One region of the Paenibacillus sp. FSL H7-0714 genome, then DNA from elsewhere that is predicted to be linked to it. Evidence: riboswitches for the same ligand, from Rfam matches in the RefSeq annotation. Region 1 holds a riboswitch; the other holds the start of a gene.
The links. Region 1 has a riboswitch for cyclic di-AMP ahead of NST34_RS00190 (3D domain-containing protein). Riboswitches for the same ligand answer to the same signal wherever they lie in the genome.

Region 1 (3,416 bases):
CATGCTTGCAGCCCGGCACCTTTGCGGACACAATCTTACGAATTCGTTCACCCGCGTGATCCGGGTCAGTAAGGATAATTACTCCTCTACGCTCCATAGCAAGCGCGATCTTCGCAATTACGGTCCGGTCTACAGCCGAGCCCCCTGTTTCGATCGTATCTGCTTCTACAGCACGTTTAACAGCGACGGTATCACTCTTACCTTCAACGACAATTAATTCCTTAATCATATCTCTTGACTCCTTCCAAAAAAAGCAAAAAAGAAGAGGTTTCGCTCCTCTTCTTTTGGTTAAAGAATGTATAAGTGATGAGCGGTTGCTCTGCGATCAACGAAATGATCATCTGGCGTTCCTTAACGGTTATCATCACTATAGCTTATCAAAGAATAATTTGCAAAAGCTTCAGCCTAGTTTAACTCCGGCTTCACAGGTCCAATCACATAAACGGTACGTGATTTACGACCGAAATTACGGACATGGCTCAGTGAATCGTAATAGACATCTACTTTATTGCCTTTAATGGCACCGCCAGTATCTTCTGCTCGGCGGAATCCAAGCCCCTCGATATATACCCACCAGCCAATAGGGATTACATTCGGGTCTACCGCAATTGTACGACCTTCCGTTACGCGTGTTCCGGAGGCAGTTTTGGTACCAATACCTGGCTCTTCTGATGAATAAGCTGTCATGGAGACGTTCTTAATCATCTTCTTGTACTCAAAGTCTACGCCAGCCTTGCTTGTGACGTTATTAGTCTTGGCGCTAACCTTAGCCGTTTTTGAAGTGGTGTTTGATTTGGAAGTTGTTGTAGTCTTAGCTACAGCCGGCTTAGGAAGTGCTTTGGTACCAACGGCAATAATCTTATCTTTCGTTACCGTTTGTACTTCCTTACCAATCATGCGCATAGAGGCCAGTTCTCCGTCTTGGTAGATCTTTTCAATATGCTGAATCATGACGCCTGGTTTGCCTGCCTGTGCCACTCTAACTGTTCCCACAGTAAGGGAGGGGTCTGCTGTCTTGATGACTCTGAAGGGTAAGTTAGTTGATCGCTGTACAGTCTGTTTGTTGATGCGAACAATCTTAACCTCCATGTTTGCAGAAATGGTGGTGTCTAACGAAGGGAAAATCTTATCATGACCTTCTAGGGTAATGCCCATTTTCTCAATTGCTTTACCAATTGTGTCTTCGGTCGTATATAACGTTTTTGTTGCTCCATCCGCAGTAAGACTAATTTTCTGCGCACGATTGATAACGACACGGTCACCGTCTTTTATTTCATCACTCAGTCCTAAAGATAGTTCATCATGCGGCTGCAGCGAAATTTGCTCTTTCTCCAACACATCACCAAGAAGCGCTTCTCGCGTTTCAAGCGTCTGTGTTTGCCCGTCTATTACTAAAAATAATTGTTTGTTACTTTGACCGTGTACGTACAGCAGAATAAGTAGCGCGATAGCGACTGAAATCACGCCTGCAAGTAAAAGTACGCGAGTATTTACTTGCTCCCACCGTAATGCGAAAGACCTGCTGGATGACTGCGAATCATGGGATACTTCTGGTTGGAATACGCCCATTCTCTCCATCCTCCTTACATAGCCCCGTCGTCAATTGTATATCATGAGGACTGAATTCCTTTGACGAAACTATTTGAGATTGTCACAGGACACGCACGTAATAACTTAGCGTCTCCTGCTCATGGATCGCCTGCTCGGCACAGCTACTCCCACCTCTGTTATATAACAGTATGTGGGCAACATTCTATTTATTCAAAAATAAAAAAGCCTAAAAAGAGTTCAACTGAGGACTCTTTCGTGGCTTCTCCAATATCAGAATAGAGAATGCTTGTGCACGAGGTTGCCTCTCTTACTTGCGCTTACGGGGTTAGCTGTCGGGTTCGGACGAAAGAGAGACGCCCTATTTCAGGTCACCCGCTCATGGCGGTTGCCCTTAAATTCACCCCAAAGACCACGTGAAGAAATCAAATACTGTCCTACGGCACGTCTAAACCGTATTTAAAATACAGGCATGCGGCAGGTCAATATTGGTTCCCCCGTTCTCCATACGGAGACTCAGCGAGACGATCCATGAATCAATGGCTGTCACTATAACACAGCTCACATCACTGAAAAGATGATATCCTGTTTTGATGCATGTTGTAAAGGACGATTCAACCACGTTTACGCAAAAATATGGTTAAAATATTGTAATATTCAGCCGTTTTTATATTAAAAAAGTTTAATATATCGGCCATTCTCTATTTTTCGCCTGTTTTGCTCCCGTTTTCACTCAATCCCAAATCGTTCCAGTGCGTTCGCATACGTTATTTTAGCCAATTCTTCCCATGTTAACCCTTTAATTTCAGCTGCTGCCTCTGCTACCAGCTTCACATGAGCGCTCTCATTTCGCTTCCCGCGAAAGGGGTGTGGAGTCAAATATGGAGCATCGGTTTCGATCAATAATCGGTCTAGTGGGGTCTGCGCAAGCACTTCTTTTGGCACTCTTGCATTTTTGAACGTAATGGGTCCTCCAAAGGATAAATGAAAACCAAGATTCAAGCACATTTTAGCTGTTTCCCAGCTTCCTGAGAACGAGTGCATCACGCCTCCAACCTCATTTGCCTTTTCCTCCCGTAAAATCCGTACAACATCCTCATGGGCATCACGATCATGAATACAAATCGGCATATTTAGTTCACGGGCTAGTCCAATTTGCTTGCGAAAAACTTCATGTTGCACATCCTTGGGAGAAGTATCCCAGTAATAATCCAGTCCGATTTCACCAATAGCCACTACTTTTTTATGACTGCATAGAGAAGCGATCCAATCGAGATCTCCTTCTTTCATATCAATCGCATCCTGAGGATGCCAACCCACTGCCGCATAAATATAATCATAAGATTCCGCCAGCTTCATCGTTGAGGGAATCGTCTCCCGATTAAATCCGATATTAATCATCTTGCTAACTCCTGCTTCTACAGCACGAACGATAACTTCTTCGCGATCCTCGTCGAATTGAGGTGCATCCAGATGCGTATGTGTGTCAAACAGAAACATTTTAACCCTCACTCCTTGTTCTTTTTTAAATATAAGACAATATAAGTTTCACGCTATCCGTTATATCTTATATTTCTACTCTTCTTGTCATAAATCCCATATTTTCTTGTATTATTTTGCAAAAATCTCTGCAATAGAAGCAGGCAATCGCGTAAGCGCATTTCTCAACTTATCCTGAGGAAAATAAAGATGATATCTGCCACGGTGAATGCCGCTAATAGAACGCACAATATCCGACACCTCTGAAATTTCCCGCAGATGATCATGCCGATCAAGCAGCAGAATTTGTTTATTGTCAAAAGCTTCTCCCGGACGGAACACATCATAGGGCAGATCTGTCGGAAAATCAATCTCCAAATCATATTCTG
Region 2 (3,416 bases), 550 kb from region 1:
AGTAGAATGCTCCATTCAGATGGATCCGCTGTTATGGATTTCACTCAAGGTGTATTGACTGGTATTGCCATGGTAGGGATGATTGCGGGATTGTGGATGTACGGTAAGGCGCGTAAGAGTAAAGCGTAATAGTAGGAAATAAGGAAGCCGCGGCAGATGCCGTGGCTTTTTTCTTTTTTGAGTACGTATCGTAAAAGTTATTTGGAAGATAGTTGCGGACTCCAGGGCTCCTGAGTCCAATATATCCTCCGTACACTCAAATGTCGTTTCCTTTTGAGGGATTAGACAACGGATAGATTACCACTAGGCAGCAAATCCTCTGGAGCAGTCAGTTGCTCCCGCACACGCCTAAGCTGCGCTTTTAGTACAGGAACACTCTTTTGCAGGATGATGCTTATTTGAGGTAAAGATAGCTTTAGGCCATACCACATCGTTTTTATAAGCTGTTCCTCCCAAGGCAATGCCTTGGCAGACAGGAGAGACCGGCATGCGTAATAATCGGCGCATTGTCGGATACAAGAGCGGTAAGCTTCGATAGAGAATAGCTGGCTGTCAAAGCTTTTTTGACGGAATATTTTATGAAGCTCTTTAAAAGTACGGATAGTAACCTTCTCGGCTTCTGCTGATTGTTGTAACAACATGGAACTGAGCGTATAGATATCATTCGTACACTTTTGAACACACTCTGCAAATATAGTTCTACGGGGGGATTCGGCAGGTAAGGGGTCAGGCATGATAAACACGATCCTTTCAGAATGGGTTATGGGATGAACCTATAGTATAGAAAAGTAAGAAATGGATTTGTTGATAAGCTCGGCGGTATCAGGTTCTGGATAACTATGTTTTTGAAGCGCAACACTGGATGGTTTATAATATAGCCGCCCTCCTTTGGAATCTCTCCCACCAGCGACAGCTCTGTACAGACGACCTTGCTCAATGTGCCCTGCCAAGGATTTACCCTGCAGCTTGGCTCTTAAATCCTGTAAAGCACCTTGCACTAGCTCAAACTGAGTCTGATCCCACTCTGAACCATGGGTACGTACTTTATCTATCGCTTCCTCTAGCCGGCAATGATATATCATTCTGAGAAAAGAACTCCATTTAATAAGGTCGAAAGTTTTGGTATTGGCAGAGATAAGACATGCCCCCCAGCTGCTACCTCCTTTACAGGTAAGTTTCAGGATGCCATAACGGCTACCTTGATCAGCCTCCATTCCATAGTGAATAGGCTCAGGTGAATCAAAGACGAATACTTCTATGCGAGATAGTCTTCGCTGGTCCATGACAGGTTTCTCCTCCTTAGGTTTCCAAAAGCTTAAGATCTACATGGTGAATGTCGTTAGCCTTCTCTATACAGGCGAGCATTTCAGCTTCATTCTCACAGACTGCGGCATGCTCCAGCCATAGTCGGAATTTCTGTTTGCGTATAACGGATAAATGTAAGGGGAAGGTGTTGCGAGATCTCATTACGTACCAACCGACTGCAACGTCTTTCCACGGTTCCTTAAAAGCGGTGAGCCACGGAAAACGTTGGTGTGCTGACCAATCCTGCAGCTGTTGCTTTTCTCGGATATTTTTATATATTTCGTATATAATTGTTCGGTCCATACAGTATTCACAGGTAGATGGGCTGCTGAAATGGCGAAGTGATTCAATCTGCTTCTGACCAAAAGCATAGCCGACAATAGTTCTGTGATGATCCTCTTCGAACCACAACGCTCCAAAGCAAACATAATTTAGACTTATCGGCTCAAGTAGCCCTTGCTGAGTTCCCCAATAATAGTGTTTCATTCCTTTCACCCCGTCCAGCATGCTATCACCCTATAGATTCAGGTAACGCAAAAACCGCAGCAAGAGGAGGACCTCTGCTGCGGTTTTGGAATACAGGTATACACATACCTGTGCCAAAGCGTGGCGGATCAAGGGTCTCTCTCTTTACGCTTACGAGGTTAGCTGTCGGATTCGGACGGTGAGAGTCGCCCTACCTATGTGAGACTTGAACAGTCTCCTTCGGATTCACCCCAAGTAGGCCATGTGGCCTGATGGTTCCCCCGTTCCCTGCAAATACAGGAACTCAGCGTTGAATGTATTTTGTGAAATAGATTCAACCCGAATCATACTCTTTTCAAGGTGTTTCTGTAAAAACAGAAAGTGTTCTTTTGAGCGCGATTTAAACCAAATCCTGCCTACTACGACGGAAAAGGGAACCAAATAGGTATTTATTGCGAGTTATCGGGCTTCTTCCTCGCTTAATCTCGACTTCTTGTTTTCTTACCTATAAAGGCGATTTTTTGAGATTTCTACATTTGTGGTGAATAAAATCACATGGTATGCCCGCTTTTCGCTAATGGATTAAAACTCGAGTAAACAAGAGATATAGAGAGATTGGATATCAAGTAAGCGCTATCCAACGCGAAAATAGTTTTTAATTTGCATTATTTTGGCATCAATCAGGTTTTACAATTCTTCCTGCATAAGGGTATGATTACTCCTGTTTCAACAACAATCGAATATTTGATCCGCTTAATTTCCGATAAGGAAAGCGGGGGAACCAACAATCGGCAGACGATGTGAGAGTCGGAAGCCGGTTATGGGGTGAATCCTGTAGAAGATGCGAGTGAGCTCGCATCTATACAGGTAGGGCGACTCTCACCGCCCGAATCCGACAGCTAACCTCGTAAGCGTATGGAGAGAGGATGAGTGCAATGTGACCGCTAGCGAGCCACAGAGGAGAATCCTTTGTGGCTTTTTGCTGTGCTTTTTTAAGCAAAGCATTTATGGAAAACCTCACGAAGAGGTCGTTATATTCATCATTAGCGGTAGCTTTTCTTTCAAGATCAGGGTGATCAAGCTCTGATCTTACAAGCAAAGCATTTGAGGAGAATAAGAGATGACAGATCAGAATGAATATGTACTGGTATGTGCGCCAACGAAGGCAGGCGAACATTTTATTAAGCTTCTAAAATTCAGAGGCATTAAGATGGCCGGATTGACCAACAACTTGCCTGAGAAGGCCCTACTCGAAGAGATGGGGATTGAACAAGTCGTTCTAGTTGATACCCGCCATCAGAATACTTGGTTTCGCCCGCCGTTCCCGGTAGGACGGGTATATCTGTTCGAGAGCAGCTTTACGTTATGCTGCCGCTACATTCAGATGTGCCGCACTTGGACGACGCAGCCGATTTTTGTAATCACAAGCTCAATAAATCCTAGATTGGTCTATAAAAGACTTGGTGCAAGTTATGTAATCTATTCCCACAGTGGTGATGCTGATTTTCTAATCGATAAATCACCTCATCAAGGATAAAAGAAGGAGTGCGGGAGATATGATGGATCTGTATATGGTAGCTTCGTTAGCTGTAATTTACGGGTTGTTTTATGGATTTATGCGCTGGTGCGCAGGTGTAGTTGAGGAT

Region 2: it holds a riboswitch for cyclic di-AMP, as region 1 does, so the genes downstream of both, NST34_RS02670 (hypothetical protein) here and NST34_RS00190 (3D domain-containing protein) in region 1, are expected to answer to the same signal.

The regions. Positions count from the first base shown of each region.
Region 1 covers NZ_JBBOPT010000001.1:40,766-44,181, reverse strand. The annotation lists gene rnmV (ribonuclease M5) at 1-229, opposite strand, end outside; gene NST34_RS00190 (3D domain-containing protein) at 406-1,569, opposite strand; cyclic di-AMP (ydaO/yuaA leader) riboswitch at 1,851-2,080, opposite strand; gene NST34_RS00185 (TatD family hydrolase) at 2,278-3,048, opposite strand; gene NST34_RS00180 (HD domain-containing protein) at 3,160-3,416, opposite strand, start outside.
Region 2 covers NZ_JBBOPT010000001.1:594,319-597,734, forward strand. The annotation lists gene NST34_RS02655 (hypothetical protein) at 1-129, shown strand, start outside; gene NST34_RS02660 (hypothetical protein) at 282-641, opposite strand; gene NST34_RS02665 (hypothetical protein) at 774-1,283, opposite strand; gene NST34_RS02670 (hypothetical protein) at 1,300-1,791, opposite strand; cyclic di-AMP (ydaO/yuaA leader) riboswitch at 1,925-2,090, opposite strand; cyclic di-AMP (ydaO/yuaA leader) riboswitch at 2,511-2,700, shown strand; gene NST34_RS02675 (hypothetical protein) at 2,891-3,307, shown strand.